Regions from separate parts of the Neobacillus sp. DFD-2R genome, predicted to be linked through region 3. Evidence: riboswitches for the same ligand, from Rfam matches in the RefSeq annotation. Region 3 holds a riboswitch; each other region holds the start of a gene.
The links. A riboswitch is a leader RNA that binds a small molecule or an ion and turns the genes downstream of it on or off. The one in region 3 is predicted to bind cyclic di-GMP.

Region 1 (4,641 bases), 1.5 Mb from region 3:
GCATCCCCATAATTTTCCTGATTACTGCAGGATTTGTGTTTACACTCCCCGCTAAAAATTCAGACGTGCTTACTCCACTTTTATTTATTTCAATAAGAGCAAGAATATGAATACCAACAGCAAACCGGCTGCTTATAGACATTGATTTCACCTTCCATACTAAATATCACCATGTAATTAATTTGATTACAAGTTTATTATACCCTAAAAAAGTGCTTTTTTAAAGGTGTTGCCAAATTGATTACAGGTAAAATTATTAGTTACAAGTAATCGATTTACTTACAAAAAATTTAGGGTTTATTGCCAGTTTTCAATGATCGGGTCTAAAGTAAAAGCGACGAGAATAAAACTCATCGCTTTTGGTTGTTTATCTTATTTTTTCAAATATAATTGGCGCTTTCGATAAGATACTTTATATTTTTAAGCTGAAAAGCTCCGTATATTCTTTCTCGGGATGTAAGCTCATTTATAAAAAACTGTTGTAATTGCTCTTTATTCGTAAACTGTTTTACGATGCTGTTATCAGGCCAATCGTGTACCTCTTTTTCATCGTAATTAAAAAATACCAAGGTGTTTATCCACGTTTCAATATCTTGCCTTTTTAAATAATTTGAGAGGATAACGGCTGTCTTTTGAACCTGGCGAATTGGATTTTCATAAGTCTTTACAGTTAAGACTCCCGACTCAGTTTTATCAAATATAAGTGTGTCCTCTTCCTCGCTGTCCATTAAATCTGCTAAAAAAGAAAATTTGCGGCTGCCCCTTCTTGTCACTCCCATTACTATATGGCCTTTCCAGTGTTTGGTTTCTATTAAGTATATACCGGTTGATAAAAGTACAAGGTGATCAATCTGCCGGGTACTACCATTTTCTTCCGGGATGAAAATGTTCGGCATAATCATCATTTCATCCGGTGAAATACTGCCTTTTCTAATTAACTCAGATTTAAAATTTTCTAGAATCTGATGGGTAATGATTTCCCCTCGGTTTCTATAATTTTTCCGTATATCTTCATTTTCGATCATCAGCTTTTCTATTTCGCGTTTGTATGATTCGGACAAAAGTATAGCCTGCTCATCGAATTTTGCTGCTGCCGTTTCCATAGAAGCTTTTTGTAATTCTTTCATAGCGGCTAACTCTTGATAATGGCTGTTTCTTAATTCTTTTTGTTTAGCCTTTTCCATTTTTACAATATATAGTAACCAAGCGACAGACGCAGCAAGTAACGTGGAAATAATTAACCAGGTCATTTATTTTCTCCTTAATTTACACTATTTTTCTTGTTACCAATGAATCGAGGTCCTGGAAGCGTCGCTTTGCTGCATATCTCTTTATTATCGTGTATCGAACATCTACCTTCTGTGGTCTATTATAACAATATTTTCAACTAACAACTAAGAGATTGGAATTTAATTAAAAAATGGTAAATTAATACTATATTTGTTAAAAGAGCAGTTGAAAAAGCTGTTCTAATAAAGCTGGTTTGAAATTATTTTTGTTAACAACTAAAAAAGCATTCAAGGACTGATCCTTAATGCTTTTTTAGTTCTTTTATTTACGAGTGAATTTTCTGTACTCGTCCAATCTGTCCATCTGTTAGCCTGACTTTGATACCGTGGGGATGGGTGACCGATTTGGTGAGAATATCTTTTACGATACCTCTGGTAAGCTTTCCTGTTCTTTGGTCCGCTTTTAAAACAATATCAACAGCTATGCCCGGTAATATGTCTTTCCGATTTTGCCCGTTCATTAGACACCCATTTTTCTGCGCGTATTGCTTGGTTTTTTCGTTTGCTGGCTTTTCATTTTTTTAGTTGAAAGGTCGGCATTCGCTTTTCCTTTACCGGCGGCGTTCTGGTTCTTTTTGTTTTCAAGCTGCTGCTTCATTGCTTCTTGCAAGCTGATTTTCTTTTTTGGTGCTTCGGATTGATTATTTTCAGTCATAGGAAATTACTCCTTTTCAATTAGGATAGTTAGTCCAGTATAATCTATTTTTGATTATTTGTGAAAGGGCAACGTTTTCCGGTAAAAATTGATACCGTGAGTGGCGGGGGAGTCCAATTTGGCGATTCTCTGTTTGTTTCTCCGAAAAGTGTCTCAAAGGATACACACGGTTCAGGTTCAGTAAATCAAGCATATGAAAATAAGAAAAGACCTTAAGAAAGGTCATGAAAATTGATTGAAGAAATCTTTTATTTCAGCAACAGATATGCCGGAATTTAAAGCTTCCAAAATAAGGTCTATCCATTCTTCGTCTAATTCTTTTTTATCAATGAAAGTAGTTACCATATTTCCTCCTAAAATATTAATTATTTTAGGTAGCTCAGCCATCTTCGTTAAGAACATTAGATCTGTAGCTTTGCGTCCCAATCTTTCAATCGGTTTGCCTTTATCTTTTTAAAGTATTAAAACTTATGAGAAAATTTTACAATAATTGTTCTGTATATAGAATTAAAAAAATTCCAAAAAGTTCGACATTGTTCTGCGTTTTATTAGAATTTTTAAAGTGGTAAATTGATGATATACAGGGGTTTTTTAATCTCATCGATTTAAGTGGTGTAGTCAAATAAGCGAACAAGGCATTGCAATATGCGGCCTGTAAGAATGAAGGCTACTTCATTTTCAGCCTCTTCAAACTGCTCTTGAACTAAGAGTAATCTTGCATGATTTAAATGGGCAAGAGCAAGTTTAATGAGAATAATGCATTGCTGTTTACTAGTATGGTCTCTCGTTTTTTCGGGGAATTCCGGAGGATTTACTCTTGATGCTTCATTATTGAATTGTAATCGATGCATACCATTTAGTGTCCGACCAATATAATATAGTAAATTAGCTTCTTCGGCGATTGCCCGTTTAAATCTATTAACCTTAACCAATCCTTCCATTTTTTCAAGAGATTCAATCGCTGCATCAAGATAATAAATACATTCCTGTTTTAATTCCATCTTAAGAACCTCCTTTCTTTCAAGGGTATATACATTAAGAAATGCTAATTCTTTCAAAATGTAACGGTATTACCCCACGATATGAAAGTTTAGTAGTGAGCTTCACTTTGTTTTCAAGGACAAACCTCATCCTGAATGGACTAATATTGTGGTAAAACACGACAATTCTAAAAAATAATAAATTGGAACGGATAAATACATAAAGTGACAATAAACCAAAAACGCCCAGAGGCATTCTGAGCGTTTTTGGTTTGGATTCCTTCATTTAAAAAGCCCCGCTTTTCACCATTCCCTTCATTTTTTCCCTTGCACCCGCGCGCCAGTTTTTCACTGCGGATACCGAAACCTTTTCCATTTCGGCAATCTCTTTGATAGAGAAATTACACAAGGCTGTATACATGACCCATTTTCTCTGGTTCTCTGTCAAGGTGGGGCAATAGGATAATAGGATTTCTTCTTCCAATGGAATTTCTGAAAACAGATCCTCTATCGTTTCCCAATACTCCTCCTCAGGATAGATATTTCTTTCTTCAGCCTCATTGGCCTTACTTAATTCCTTAAGCAGGATGCCTTTAATATATGTGTAGGCATAGTTGGTAAAATTCCCTTTAGTGGGGTCAAAACGACTGCCGGATTCCCAAAGGGCGATGAGTCCGTGCTGGTAGAATTCTTCTTTATTTTTGTAAATGTGCAGCGAGTTGATGATTTTATGGATCATCGGTTTATATTGTTGAGCTAACTGTTCAAAGCTTTCCAAGGCTGAATCCTTTCAGAAAGCGCGCTTTGCCATGTTTTCCCGGGTACCACTACCATATCGGGAATTGCTCATTCTATCGAATCACATAAAATCCCTTTTCATCAGGATATTCATTTAAAAGCTATCTTATTTGGATTTAAAAGTAATTTAAAGGGGCGTTTTTTCCATTTTAATTTCGTTTTTATAGCAATTTACATAACAAAATGATTATAACTATTTAAACAGATGTTCCTTTTCTTTTCCTTTTTTCCTGTTTTTTAGGGGTAATGTCTCCCGGTTTTTGTGCAAAAGCAAGTAATGAAAAATCAAAAGTAAAGTCATACCTAAAAGCGTTGTTATAGTCCATGTGATAATTTCAATTAAATTCACAACAATCCCCCCTTGAATTTAGTTTTATATTTCTACGCTAAACACGACTGTTTTATGAGTAGGAAATACTTTCTCACTAAAAAGTTAATTTAGTAGAATTTAAAAATGAGGGAGGTTGAATTAGCATATAAAATGGAAAAAAGCTACCTCTTTTATTAAGGAGATAGCTTTCATTCGTTATAATAAATTTTAAGTCATTTAAGAAATCCAAGTGAAAACAGTTTGTCCTTTTCATCCTATATCATATCTATATGAGTTATTTTCCAATGTTCATTCTTAATAAGGTGTTCTAAATTTTCTTTGTCTCTTTTGGTAAAGTATTTGATAATTTGTTTATGATCATTATTCATTTGTTCTAATACGGCAAAAAGTTTTTCTTCGTCTTTACTTAAATAAATCTGTCTAATAAAACTGTTTTGTAAAGAATCAAGAAGCTCTATTAAAGTAGTGTTGTTACATTTATCAATGTATACTTTATGGAATTGGTTTTGGTATTTTTGATAATCTGAATAATTTTTTTGTGAAATGGAAAGGTCGATTTTCTGAACCAACTCTTCCATTCGTTCAATA
Region 2 (4,641 bases), 1.3 Mb from region 3:
AGTAAGCTAAAGCTTTTATTATTCCAGGAATAACAAGTAAGAAAGACCATAAAAAAACGAAAAGGGCTTGTAGTATGGATATTCCAATTAGTCTTAAAGAAGTTTTTCCATCTTTATAGACAGAAAACACCTGTGAAATTTGCGGATTGTCTTTCCTAACCAAAGATAAATAATACCAATAAACCGTGACGGAAAGTGGTAGTAAAGCAATTGAAATGATAGTACTAACTATATTTACTCCTAGCGGCGTATGTTCTTGGTCAATCCATGTTGTAAACCCACCACTCATGACGATTTCAATAATAGTAGGTAGGACTACATTTATTAAAAACAAGATAAAAGTAAGTAGGCACACATTTCCCCAATTTCCTTTTAATGTTTGTTTGGATTTTCTTTTGATTTCAGATATTCTAATGTTCAAAAATAACCTTCCCCTTTTTTACTATATATATAGAATGCTAATCTATTTTACATTTTATATCCAAAGTAGGAAAGCCCTTCTTTATTTAAGATGGGCTTTTCATGTTACGAGAGAGATGCATTCAGACTCGAGCTCGCTTTTTTTCCCTTGAACTGTCCGAATAAGAACTACATTCAGACTCGAGCTCACTTTTTTTGCCTCGTCCTGTCCGAATGTGACCTGCTTTCAGACTCGAGCTCGCTTTTTTTGCCTCGCCCTGTCCGAATGTGACCTGCTTTCAGACTCGAGCTCGCTTTTTTTCCCTTGAACTGTCCGAATAAGAACTACATTCAGATTCGAGCTCACTTTTTTTGCCTCGTCCTGTCCGAATGTGACCTGCTTTCAGACTCGAGCTCACTTTTTTGCCTCGTCCTGTCCGAATCAGACCTGCTTTCAGACTCGAGCTCACTTTTTTCCCCCATCCTGTCCGAATGTGACCTGCTTTCAGACTCGAGCTCACTTTTTTTCCCTTGAATTGTCCGAATCAGACCTTCATTCAGACTCGAGCTCGCTTTTTTTGCCTCGCCCTGTCCGAATGGGACCTGCTTTCAGACTCGAGCTCACTTTTTTTCCCTTGAATTGTCCGAATCAGACCTTCATTCAGACTCGAGCTCACTTTTTTTCCCTTGAACTGTCCGAATCAGACCTGCTTTCAGACTCGAGCTCACTTTTTTCGCCTCGTCCTGTCCGAATGTGACCTGCTTTCAGAATCGATCTCGCTTTTTTTCCCCCATCCTGTCCGAATGTGACCTGCTTTCAGACTCGAGCTCGCTTTTTTTGCCTCGCCCTGTCCGAATCAGACCTGCTTTCAGACTCGAGCTCACTTTTTTAACCTCGTCCTGTCCGAATCAGACCTGCTTTCAGACTCGATCTCACTTTTTTTGCCTCGTCCTGTCCGAATGTGACCTGCTTTCAGAATCGATCTCGCTTTTTTTCCCTTGAATTGTCCGAATCAGACCTTCATTCAGACTCGATCTCACTTTTTTTCCCTTGAATTGTCCGAATCAGACCTTCATTCAGACTCGAGCTCACTTTTTTTCCCTTGAACTGTCCGAATCAGACCTGCTTTCAGACTCGAGCTCACTTTTTTTCCCTTGAATTGTCCGAATCAGACCTTCATTCAGACTCGAGCTCACTTTTTTTCCCTTGAACTGTCCGAATCAGACCTGCTTTCAGACTCGAGCTCGCTTTTTTTGCCTCGCCCTGTCCGAATGGGACCTGCTTTCAGACTCGAGCTCGCTTTTTTTACCTTGACCTGTCCGAATCAGACCTGCTTTCAGACTCGAGCTCGCTTTTTTTACCTTGAACTGTCCGAATGGGACCTGCTTTCAGACTCGAGCTCGCTTTTTTTACCTTGACCTGTCCGAATCAGACCTGCTTTCAGACTCGAGCTCGCTTTTTTTACCTTGAACTGTCCGAATGGGACCTGCATTCAGTCAGGATCACGCCCTTTTTCTCCTTCCGCTTGCCGAATGAAACTGGCATTCAAGATCCAGCCATTATATATAGAAGATAGTATTGGGCTGATTCCAAAAAACGATCAAAAAAATTATAAAAGACGTAAAACATAGACATGGAAAAATATCTATGTTTTACGCCTTTGATATAGACATGGAACTAGACACTATTCAATTCCTTTCCTTCATTCGTTCGGGCAGATTCTGAATTGATTGAACCACCATATCAAGCTTTGTTTCAATCCGATAAAGCAAGTAAAAGGACACAACAATAGGGAATCCTACCTGACTAATGAGAGGTATGAGCTCATCCACGATCCTATCTCCTTTCTTTTCATTATGAAGACATGTAAAAAGAAAGGCCGGCTTTAACGTAATCCGGCCTTTCCTCTATTCATTAAGCAAGTTCATAATCAGTTATATTTCGTTCTACGATTCTAGCACCTTGAGCGGAAACTAAATTGCCGCTTGCTGTCGTAATAATTCCTGAAGCAATAATGTCTGCCATCGATTGCTTGACAATCGCTTCATTCACCGGTTCTTTTGGATTATCAACGGTTAATCGAGCCGTCTTCCCGAACTCGGTAGCAAATTGTAATTCCAATGTTTTAGCCATCCCTTTCACCTCCTATCGTAATCGAATCCCCCGCCATTAAGCTAAAATTTCGGTGTTATCCGCTCTTTCAACACTGTTCAGCGTATCTTTACACAAAACAGATAAGGCTTGTCCCACTTGATAGAGCTGATTTGCTGTTGCTTCTTTCTTGATGTTGTTCAATGTCTTTGCTTTTAAAATCGGAGCACCCTTCTCATCCATTCCAACTTCAAAGACCAATCGCAGCTTTGTTTCTGCTAACATTGCCTGTGCCATTGTCTACCACCTCCTTTCACCTTCTATATATTAAAAAAGGGAGAAAAAGGACATGGTAGATAACAATCTTTTATTAGAAATTAACAAAAAAATTCAATAAATGTAAATTAATGTCGAACTTTTTGGAATTTTCTTTGTTCTATATATAGAACAACTATGGTAATATTTTCCCATAAGCTTTTTTATTTTAAAAGAAAAAGGCAAACCAATTGAAAGATTGGGACGCAAAGCTACAGATCTACTGTTCTATGCTATGATGGCTGAGCTACCTATATTTTAGGAGGAAATATGGTAACTACTACTTTGATTGATGAAAAAGAATTAGACAAAGAATGGGTAGAACTGATTTTGGAAGCTTTAAATACCGGCATAACGGTTGAAGAAATAAAGGAGTTCTTCAATCAAACTGCTTGACCTCTATGAAGGTCTTTTTTTATTCAATAACCCATTGTTAAAATTCTCTACTTTACATACGTACTTTTGTAATAAAACAATTATTATTTAAAATTAATTCTTAAAACTTTCTCGGGGGTGCATCAAATGAGGTCTCAAAAAAAGAAAAGTCGAAAGTGGTTAAAAATAACGAGTATCGTACTCCTAGTGCTATTGGTTGCAGGAGGAGTTTATGGTTACTCCGTATATAAATCGTTTAAAAATGCTGTGGAAACGATGAGCCAGCCGATTGATCGAAAGCAACCGGTAAAGCGTGTGAAGCCAGTTGCTTTGACGAAAAAAGATCCGTTTTCAGTATTAATGCTGGGTGTCGATGAACGCCCGGGGGACAAAGGCCGATCTGACACGATCATAGTATTAACGGTTAATCCAACTAACAATTCAGTAAAAATGCTGAGCATTCCTCGAGATACGCGTACTCAAATCGTAGGAAAAGGCACGGATGATAAAATTAACCATGCCTATGCTTTTGGAGGAGTTCCCATGTCAATGGATACCATTGAGAATTTCCTTGATATTCCGATCGATTACTATATAAAGATTAATATGGAAGGCTTTAAGGATATTGTGGATGCTGTAGGCGGAGTTACCGTCCAAAATACGTTAGACTTCACTGAGGGTGGATTTCATTTTCCACTAGGAGAAGTAAACCTAAACGGTGAAAAAGCGTTAAGTTTCTCGAGAATGAGATATGAAGACCCTAGAGGTGACTTCGGACGTGAAGCACGGCAGCGTTCTATTATTCAAGCTGTTATCAAAGAAGGTACAAGCCTTTCGACTTTAACGAACTATTCCACTATTTTCACAGCTCTTGAGAAAAATATAAAAACAAATCTTACCTTTGAGCAAATGATGGACATTCAAAAGAATTATAGAGAAGCAGGAAAAAACATTCAGCAAATGGAAATAAAAGAAACCGGAACAATGATAAATAAAATCTATTATGGGCTTGTTGCACCTGAAGAAAAACAACGAGTTCAAAATGAATTTAAGGCACAATTAGAATTGAATAAGAAAGCAAGCTGATTGGAGTAATTCCTGTCAGCTTTTTCTTTGTAAGACTCCAGTACTAATAACAATGGCAGATAGGGCCTGTCGACGCTAATTGCAAAATATTATTGGTGACTTTCACAGAAATTAAATGATATCTAAACCAAAAATATGTTGACCATAGTACATTAGACATACTAAAATCGAACTAGTATTAAATTTTTACAGTTTAGGAGGTTATTAACTTTAGTGGATTAAAATGGATTATAAAAAAGTAAATTTGTAGTGTTATCGGATGTGAAAAAACAGAATTTTGAATTAATTACATAAAAAAGTGAGGAGAAAATAATGATAATGAGAAGTAAAAAAATAATTATGTTTTTAGCCATATTTTTTATTTGTTTCACAAT
Region 3 (4,641 bases):
TAGACTTCAAAATTCACTCTGAGTTCATTCCTTTCACATTATCAGGCAAATTATTTAAAAATACAAATACTCCATTTTGTATTTCTTGCTTTAATTGTTCAATGACGGTTTCGTCATCCGTAACTTTCTTTTTCCCTGAACGGTCTTGGGTGGTATCTGATTTGAGATGATATTCAATCCTGCTAGGAAGCTGTTTTATAATATCTTGTTTAATAAAAGATAAATAAGATTCATTTGGTTGTATATTTAGTTTGGTTTGGGTATCCTCAATTAGTTGCGGTAATTCAGTTTCTAAATACATGTACATTGTTTCTTCGATTTTCATCGAACGCTGCATTTGTTCTTTTGGAGATAATGGGGTGTTTAATGATTGATTTTGTACAGCAAAGTCTTCGATTCCTGATAGATCGGAAGGATTTAAACCAATATTTAATGTACCTTCTAGTGTTTCCACCTTCAATTGATCAAATTTATACTCAATCGTGCCGACATGTATGGCTGGCTTTTCTTTCATTTGCTTTAGTTCTTCCCGCATTTTTTGTATGGTTGTTTCTAAAGTAACGATTCTCTGCTCCTGTGCTTGAATACACATTTGTAACCATTGAAGATATTGAGAATAATCCTGATACATTCAATCACCTCACCGTTTGGAATCTCCTTACTGTCCATATCTTTTAACTTTTTGTAGCACCTAATTTTCCTCCACTGCGGACTGCAGCTTGTAATGGAACTGATGGTGCCAATAATGAAGAGGGCTGAGCTGCAGCTGCTTTTTTTGCTGTGGGAGCGGGTTTTGTAAATCCGCCGGTATTATATAAATATGCAGCAGGTTTGATAATCCCGGCACTGCCAATTTGCAGAACAGAGGAATTGGTAATCCCGCCGATTTTTATAAAATTAATTTGAATGGACTGCTGGATATAAAAATTCATTTATTAAAACCACCCATTCGTCAAGCATTAAGGATATTTGCAGAATCAATAACATCCGGATCCGATGTATTGGTTGAACTTAAATCATTTCGGACATTTAAACTTTCACCTGTGTTAAAGGAACCAGCCCCGGAAAAAGTCTTCGCCGTGGAGAATGGCATGATTTTGTAGACGTCACCAATATGGAAAATAGAACTGCTCCCAAGAGTTATGACTTGTGCAACTCCAACAATTGCCGGCATAATCAACCACCCCTTTTTCATTTTATCTCTTACATCTTATGTATGGGCGGATGTAATGTGAATGATCCGCCCAATAAAATCTTAGGTGAGGAATGGTATGATTTCTTCCGCTCGATAAGGAAGAATATTCTATATACGAATCAAGGTCGCTGTTTTTAAGGGTCGAAAAACAAAATAGTTCTAATTTCCTATTATATTCGACAGCAAATGATAAATTAGTAGGATATTCGATAAAGGTAAAAGGGATTATTATTTGATTAAGAGATCAGTCGGAATAATAAAAACACTGAATCTCGATAAAGGCAAAACTGATGAAAATCAGTGACGCAAAGCTACAGGGGCTAAGGTGCAACTGCACTAAGCCAGCCAGTTACCGAAAGATCAGGGTGTTTTATCATAGGTGTTTTTTGTCTAGATTTGTAGTTCTTATCTAGATAAATATAACTATGTCTGTTGACCCCCCCCTTTCGGTAAAGGCGGGGTTATTTTAATTGTATGGGGGTGAAAATCATTGATAGTCGTGAACCAAACAAACGGAGCGGAACTGGCAAACCATGTATCATCTGCAAATACCTTTTTTAAAAGATTAAAAGGGCTGATGTTTACAAAAAGTTTACCGGAAGGACACGGCTTGCTAATCCAACCCTGCCAATCCATTCACACATACTTCATGAATTATTCGATCGATGTTCTTTACTTAAGCAAGGACTTAGAAATTGTAGGCCTGGACGAAACGATAAAGCCTGCAACAGTCGGTAAGTATCAAAAAAGAGCATACTCCGTTTTAGAACTGCCTGCAGGAACTATTCGGAAAACGGATACGAAAATCGGAAACTATTTAACTATAAAATAAAAAGGGGTTTTTACACATGATGAAAAAAATGAAGGCTTTATTAACTGAAGAACAAGGACAAGGTATGACTGAGTATGGTTTAGTGTTAGGAGTAATTGCTGTTGCAGTTGTTGCAACACTTGCATTACTAAAAGCCCAAATCGCTCAAATGTTTACAGATGTTACTACAGCCTTGGCGAATGCTGGTAAATAGATAGCAGTTTATAAAATAATGTCTAAATATAGCCTTGCGTTCGAAGCAAACGTGAGGCTTTTTTCTATAAAATAAGTCGGTTTAAAGTGTCCATGAAGAAAGGCGGAGCAGGATGTGGAGTAATTATCTCTTAGTTTTACTCGTTCTTATATGCGTGATAACAGACCTTAGGGAACGGAAAATCTATAATTCCATTTTGCTTCCTTTTTTATTAGCAGCTTGGATTTTACATGCTATTACCGGTGGGTTGCATGGATTTCTGGAGGCATTTCTTGGCACATGTGTCGGTCTCGGAATATTATTAATCCCTTATCTCCTTGGAGGAATGGGTGCCGGGGATGTAAAGCTTTTGGCTGTTATTGGAGGGATTAAAGGAGCCGGGTTTGTATTAATGACCTCCTTTTATATGGCTTTGGCAGGCGGAATTATCGCAATCCTTGTCCTTTTATTTCATAAGGGGTTTAAAAGGAGGATGAAGCAGATTATTTATTTTCTACATGGTCTTCTTAATGGAAACAGAATTCCGATTCTACCTGATTCAGAGGCAATGAAAACAACTTATCCATATGGGGTTGCCATTGCTGCAGGTGCACTCTATCAGGTATTTCGTATTGGAGGCTTTCCAATATGAAAAAGGATGAACGCGGCCAATCCCTTGTTGAAACAGCACTCTTACTCCCTGTTTTTTTCTTGATCTTAGCAGGGATTCTTGATTTTGGCAGAGTGCTCTATTCATATGCACATTTACAAATGGCCGCCCAGGAAACAGTAAGATTAGCAGGATTAGGGGAAAAAGACCAAGATATTTCAACATTTGCCCATCAATACGTTCACCTTGGTGATACGACAAAGCTACAGGTAAGTGTTAGTCCAACTGATACGAACAGGAATTCCGGGGACTACGTCACAGTAACGCTAACCTATCCCTATCAGTTTTTTACACCATTAATTTCAAAGCTATTCCCTTCTTCTTTTACCATTCAGACAAGTTCCACCATTCGCGTGGAATGAGGGGGAGAAAGATGCTTCAATTTTTTAAAAAAATAATGAAGGAAGAAAACGGAAATATCCTCGTTTTAGCAGCCCTTACCCTTGTATGTTTAATGGGAATGGCGGGGCTCGCCATTGATGGCGGCTTAGTGTATATGACAAAAAGCCAGCTGCAAAAAACGGCCAACGCGGCAGTTCTTTCAGGTGCACAGGAACTTACCAACACCAATCAAAAAGTAACAACCGTTGTGACTGACATTTTAACTGCCCATAAGGAATCTGCTTCATTGACAAATCTGGAAATAAATATGGGTAATAATGTGAAAATCACTTTAATGAAACATGTGAAGCTTACATTTGCTAGCCTTTTTGGGTTTAACAAAATGGATGTAACAGCTCATGCAGCAGCAGGTTTGCAAGCAATAGGAAGTTCAATCGGAGCAGCACCCTTGGGAATTGATCAAAGTATTACATTAGAATATTACAAATCGTATCAATTAAAGGTAACTTCTTCAGACGTTACATCTGGGAATTTTGGTATATTAGCACTTGGCGGGACGGGGGCAGCAACATATTCAGACAATCTAACCTACGGATATCAGAATGAGCTTAAAATTGGAGATATTATTAATACACAAACAGGAAATATTGCCGGGGATACAAGGAGTGCGATTAATTTAAGGGTTAATGGCTGTACACAGCCACCGGGGGATTACAGCCTTCGCAATTGTTCAAGAATTTTGCTAGTACCGGTCTATAAGCCATATAGTATTTCTTCTAATCAATTGAAAAGCGTACAAATAACGGGTTTTGCTTATTTTTATATTACAAATCCGATGAGCTCGACAGATACTTCTATCACAGGAGTTTTTATAAAAAGGACGGGAAATGGTTCTTATGTCGAAGGAAGTGTAGATAGAGGGGCATACAGCATACGTTTAACGGAGTAGGTGAGCAGAATTTGAAAGCGAAAATGGTCTTGATCTTATCAATCATCATGGGGATTGTGACTACGGTTTTATTTTTTCAATATATGAAACAATTTAATACCCAAAAGGCTGCAACAGTCCGGACAGTCGAAGTGGTGGTTGCAAAAGAGAGAATCGATAAAAATGAAAAAATTAGTTCGAAAAAGTTGGAAATGGTACAAATGCCCGCCAAAAATGTTCTGCCGGAAACAATAAAAAGTTTTACAGAAGCAGAAGGTAAGCTGGCCTCCTCGGTGCTTGAAAAAGGGGAACCTATTCTTTCACATCGTCTCGTTAGCGAGCAAGAGGAAGGGGTCTATGTTTCCCGTAAAGTTCGGGAAGGATTTCGTGCAATTTCTGTGGGAGTTAACCTGAACCAGTCTGTTACAAATCTTATTGAACCGGAAGATCAAGTAGATGTTGTTTTTACAAAAATAACAAAAGACACTTCCAATCAAGTTCA
Region 4 (4,641 bases), 1.3 Mb from region 3:
TGTTGGAAACGATAAAGGGAATAGTACATTCCATTAAGGGGGAAATGCTGTCTGCTTTTGTTGGTGGCATTGTAGGACTTTTTTTGAGTGTAGTATTTGATGATGGATTAAGAAACTTAAAGAGTAATATAAAACGAAGGTATAAGCGCCTTTTTAGTGAGAAAAATGATTTTATGTCTCATCCTTTTACAATTGGAAATACCTCAACCCATTTTTATGTGATTGATGGAGACGGACAGTCTGATTTTAAACCGGAAAATATAGAATGTAGAGTTATTCATGATGAGATTCCACTGCCGGTTGAGCTAGAGACAATAAAAAGGGAAATTGCTGAACAGGAAAAAGGAAAAGAGGTAAATGGCTTAGAATACAAGTGGAACGGTCCTTTGTACGGATTAGCTAAATACATACCTAGTAGAACAGAAGATAAAGAAGATATGACCGTTTTATTTAATTTCTATAAAACAGATTATTACTCATTCCTGGCTACGAACATGCAGTTAACCAGAAAGTTAAATTCAGGTAAAACAATAGGAGAAGAATATATTCCCTATAGGCAATTAGAGAAGGTACAACCAATATTAGCTAATGGATTTGGGATTGGATTAGTCGTTATTACATCTGATGAAAATATTATTCTGACTCAACGGACAGAAGTTAGCGGTGCAAGAGGTAGTGAAATGGATATCAGTGTGGTTGAAGGAGTCCATCCATTATTGGACCGTCACAGTATTAATGATGGTCCGGATTTATATAATACAGCTGTTCGTGGAGCAAATGAAGAACTGGGGATTATTATTAATAGAGATATAATCAAATTTTTGGGTTATGGAATTGATTTGGACTTTTACCAATGGAATATGATCGGATATGCTCATGTTCCCCAAACAGCTAGAGAAATTCAGGAGATCAGAAGTAGAGGGACTTCGGGTAAATGGGAAAACACCTTACTTATTTTTAAGAATTTCACTTCTAAGAGTGTAGCAGAACTAATTGTAAATGAAGATATGTGGTCAACTGCAAAAGTAGCCCTTTATTGGACTGCGGTACGTGAATTAGGGAAAAATAATATTGACCGTGCACTACGAAATATAATGGAAAAATAAATCTCATTTAGGTGTACCCTAATCAAAACAATAAAAAAGGATCCTAGCTGTAAATAGGACCCTCATTCATTATATAGTATGTGCTAGATAAGTGAACAAGGCACTTAGTACGATCGTCCCAACCATTATTGAAACATAAAGAAGGATTTTGTTCCTCTTTTTCTTTTGAACTACTTCTTCAGGTGTAAGCCAATAGTTTGACATCAAATTTCCCCTTTTGCTGTTTGATGGTAGCTGGCTGGCCTTATAAATTTGACAGAGGCCCCTATAGCTTTGCGTCATCACCTAGGTGACGGTGCCCTTTATGTGGCTTTATTTATTATACAGGTATAAAAGTTGAAAATCATCAAAAAATGGCTTTTTTAAGTATAATTGTCATAAATACATATTCCTACTAAATTTTTTAATCTCAAAAAACTCTAGTTGTTTAGTCTCTTAATCTATATATTACATAGTTGAAAAGTGCTGTTTTTGCCGGAAAATGATGGTATAATATGAATAAATTATATAGTTCGTACGAAAGGGCAAACCCATTGAAAAATGGAGGCGCAAAACTATAGGGGCTAAGGTTTGAATAAACTACGCCAGCCAGGTGCCGAATATGATTACCTTCCTGCGAATTATGAAACATATAATTGGAGGGAACCTATGTTTATTTTTATCGCAGGTGTGGTTGTCGGCTCTATCGCCATGCTTTTTACAATGAGCCTAATGTTTGCTGCCAAAAGAGGCGACGAGCAAATAGAAGCATTTTTTAAAGAGAAAGCGTACTGAATCATCTACTGTCATATCCGTAAACGGTGGAATAGAGTTTATTGATTTTTTTACAGATTAAATATACAAGAATAAAAAAATGCTGCAGGTAGTTGCAGTATTTTTTAATTTCCATGTAACTGCGATTTCGAAATTAATATAAAGAGATATAGATATTATTAAAATACGACATGATTAATAAAGCAAAAGCCTATTTTCTAAATTAACCTCTTAGCCTTCTCATTCTTTGAAGCTCCTGACAGTTACTCCAAATGGTGGTAAAATATTAAATATTATGAATCTTTGAATTAAAAAATGGTAAAACAAGGCGGAGGTATTATGAAAAAGAAGCGCAAATGGAAAGTTATTGGCTACAGTTTTTTAGGAATTATCATTATTACAGTCGCGGCCCTAGTATTTGAATACAATCAGCTTCAGCCAATGAATCACTTTAAAACCATACCTGTTGTTTCTACCGGGAAGACAGATACAACAGGGAAAACAAACCAGACAAACCGGAAAAACCAGACAAAACAGCAAACCTATACGAATGCTCCCGGATTAAACATTTTAATAATGGGATCAGATGAAAGACCGGGTGAAACGATTGGTCATTCCGACACCATGATGCTGGTCCATGTTGATTTGGGGAAAAATGAAATCAATGCGGTAAGTATTCCTCGTGATACTCGTGTTCATTTAGATGGATATGGCTATACAAAATTAACGAGTGTCCAGTATATTTTGCAGGCCAACAAAGGGCCTAAGCAAGGGATAGAACAGGCGGTTCAAGCAGTTAGTGAATTAACGGGAGTGCCGATAAATTATTATGTTGAAACCAATTTTGAGGGTCTTCAATCGATGGTAGATGCAATGGGCGGTATCCAAATGAATGTACCAACGGATGTGAAAATAAACAATCAGGTCATTAATGCCGGTCCCCATTTCTTTGACGGTAAAATGGTATTAGCTCTTGCCCGTGAGCGCCATTCCCTTGCAAATGGGGATTATGGACGGCAGCAGCTTCAGTTGGAGGCATTAAAAGGGATTGCAAAAGAAGCTTTAAGTCCGGGTAATATTCCAAAACTGCCTGCACTGGTCAATTCCGTATCAAAATATATGATCGGGACCAATATGTCAACGTCAGATATGATAAGTCTGGGCCTTTCGGTGAAAAATCTCGATCCTAACAAACAATTGCATTACCTGCAGCTCCAAGGGGTTGGAGAAAGTATGTACGATGATATTTTAAAGGCAAAGAACGATGAAATTGTGATTGATCCGCAACAAATGAAAAGCATCATAGATAAATATTTTCAGAGCTAAGATAAAATCGGATTTACATCTAGTTCCATTCTGTTAAGTCAAGTCCTTCAAATATCATAAAATCCGTTTCTAGTAGTCATAATTTAATATGGGGTACAGCCGACATTCCGCGTTTTGCTGGTGGTACCCCATGCCCATCAAGCTAACAAAGTAAATTACTAGATACGAAATGATCCTTGTTTCAAAACTAGCGAGTGATGGAAAAGTAGGCATGCCAAAGAAGCCTATTAAAACGCGATTTTTTTGCTAAGCAGCTTGTCTATGCTTCACCGTCGTTTCATACACAACACCTAGAATATCAAATACGGTCATCTTCTTATATCGATGACATTTACGACCGTTCTTTTTGAGTAGCTGATAAAGGCGATGCAGAATTTTCAAAAGTTCTTCTGGGCCAACTGCTATCGCTTGAAACAGTAACGGAAAGTAATCTTTAATCATATAAATCGCTTTGTATTCACTCAACTCCTGCTTTTTCTTTTCAAGTAGAAGCTGTCGCATTTGAAACATCGTAGAAGAACAGAGGAGAATTCCAATGAGTTGTCCATATAAATGGCACTCTAGGCGTTCTCTTTTAATATTCTCATTCATCAATTTCAAAGAATGACTTCCACGTTTTAAACAAAATCTCAATCTGCCAACGAAGTGAATACAATGAATGCACGAAATTCGTCGGTACTTCTTCTAGCAACGTGTTCGTGATATATACATTCATGCCCATTAAATGTTTACTTTTATCCTTCATGACAATACCTTTCTTCTTTTCACGTATCGCTTGGTTTTTCAGCCGTGTTTGCGTTTGATCGTCGGTTAAACGATGGATAATTACACGTGCTGGAAGCTTCTGATTTTGGCCAATATATGCCTCGGGGATTTCGATCGTCTCACCAGGGGTTAGACCAGACATCATTTGTGTCATATCAAGTTGGATGTATTCTGTTTGCTTTTTTAACGTGCCATTTTTGAAATATTCTGGATCAGGGTTCTTGGTATATATGCGTGTATTCAGCTTCAACCGCGAGATATAGTAAGCCTCTTTATCATGAATGGCTTGTAAGTCTCCTAAATCGAAGTAACCAAGATCACGTAAACACAAATCGCCCGCCTCTACGGTTTCAAGGCAGGTGGTACCGTATGTTTTATCATTATTCTTTCCTGGTCCAAGCTGCACGTTAAGAAATTGACCACTCAGTAAATCATATTCCAATTGGATTTTCACGCCTGCTGTATTACTACTCCCACCTGAACCTTGATAGTCAGTGGCGAAATGATCAGGCAGTTGAAACACTGTCGCATCTAAAATACGGAGACGATTGAAAGTAGAGATCATGTGTGCAGAAAGCGATTGATTTGAACAGAGTTTTTGTGTGAGAAGAGAAGTAAAGACCTCTCGAAGAAATGCGACAGCTGCTGGATTAAAGCGTTGATTCAACCCTTCTGAGCTCATCAGTACCCC

Region 1: another riboswitch for cyclic di-GMP. It lies ahead of AC3ANV_RS02470 (anti-repressor SinI family protein); the one in region 3 lies ahead of AC3ANV_RS22225 (DUF192 domain-containing protein).
Region 2: another riboswitch for cyclic di-GMP. It lies ahead of AC3ANV_RS01515 (anti-repressor SinI family protein); the one in region 3 lies ahead of AC3ANV_RS22225 (DUF192 domain-containing protein).
Region 4: another riboswitch for cyclic di-GMP. It lies ahead of AC3ANV_RS01440 (hypothetical protein); the one in region 3 lies ahead of AC3ANV_RS22225 (DUF192 domain-containing protein).

What each region holds. Positions count from the first base shown of each region.
Region 1 is NZ_CM173228.1:504,717-509,357, forward strand. It holds gene AC3ANV_RS02445 (Rrf2 family transcriptional regulator) at 1-142, opposite strand, end outside; gene AC3ANV_RS02450 (nuclease-related domain-containing protein) at 381-1,250, opposite strand; gene AC3ANV_RS02455 (YwbE family protein) at 1,556-1,750, opposite strand; gene AC3ANV_RS02460 (hypothetical protein) at 1,750-1,944, opposite strand; gene AC3ANV_RS02465 (spore germination protein) at 2,041-2,160, shown strand; gene AC3ANV_RS02470 (anti-repressor SinI family protein) at 2,167-2,289, opposite strand; cyclic di-GMP riboswitch class I at 2,315-2,398, opposite strand; gene AC3ANV_RS02475 (hypothetical protein) at 2,550-2,945, opposite strand; gene AC3ANV_RS02480 (sigma-70 family RNA polymerase sigma factor) at 3,211-3,702, opposite strand; gene AC3ANV_RS02485 (hypothetical protein) at 3,916-4,071, opposite strand; gene AC3ANV_RS02490 (GntR family transcriptional regulator) at 4,308-4,641, opposite strand, start outside.
Region 2 is NZ_CM173228.1:297,609-302,249, reverse strand. It holds gene AC3ANV_RS01535 (DUF975 family protein) at 1-421, opposite strand, end outside; gene AC3ANV_RS01530 (YvrJ family protein) at 2,089-2,232, opposite strand; gene AC3ANV_RS01525 (DUF2922 domain-containing protein) at 2,315-2,533, opposite strand; gene AC3ANV_RS01520 (DUF1659 domain-containing protein) at 2,570-2,788, opposite strand; cyclic di-GMP riboswitch class I at 2,978-3,061, shown strand; gene AC3ANV_RS01515 (anti-repressor SinI family protein) at 3,077-3,202, shown strand; gene AC3ANV_RS01510 (LCP family glycopolymer transferase) at 3,329-4,267, shown strand; gene AC3ANV_RS01505 (YqiA/YcfP family alpha/beta fold hydrolase) at 4,586-4,641, shown strand, end outside.
Region 3 is NZ_CM173228.1:4,435,853-4,440,493, reverse strand. It holds gene AC3ANV_RS22245 (spore gernimation protein GerPD) at 1-17, opposite strand, end outside; gene gerPC (spore germination protein GerPC) at 14-631, opposite strand; gene AC3ANV_RS22235 (spore germination protein GerPB) at 675-932, opposite strand; gene AC3ANV_RS22230 (spore germination protein) at 953-1,174, opposite strand; cyclic di-GMP riboswitch class I at 1,466-1,552, shown strand; gene AC3ANV_RS22225 (DUF192 domain-containing protein) at 1,695-2,027, shown strand; gene AC3ANV_RS22220 (Flp family type IVb pilin) at 2,044-2,220, shown strand; gene AC3ANV_RS22215 (A24 family peptidase) at 2,333-2,851, shown strand; gene AC3ANV_RS22210 (TadE/TadG family type IV pilus assembly protein) at 2,848-3,231, shown strand; gene AC3ANV_RS22205 (pilus assembly protein TadG-related protein) at 3,243-4,160, shown strand; gene cpaB (Flp pilus assembly protein CpaB) at 4,172-4,641, shown strand, end outside.
Region 4 is NZ_CM173228.1:281,589-286,229, forward strand. It holds gene AC3ANV_RS01430 (NUDIX hydrolase) at 1-1,106, shown strand, start outside; gene AC3ANV_RS01435 (hypothetical protein) at 1,176-1,310, opposite strand; cyclic di-GMP riboswitch class I at 1,333-1,416, opposite strand; cyclic di-GMP riboswitch class I at 1,620-1,706, shown strand; gene AC3ANV_RS01440 (hypothetical protein) at 1,677-1,880, shown strand; gene AC3ANV_RS01445 (LCP family protein) at 2,199-3,185, shown strand; partial or broken gene AC3ANV_RS01450 (IS4 family transposase) at 3,432-4,641, opposite strand, start outside.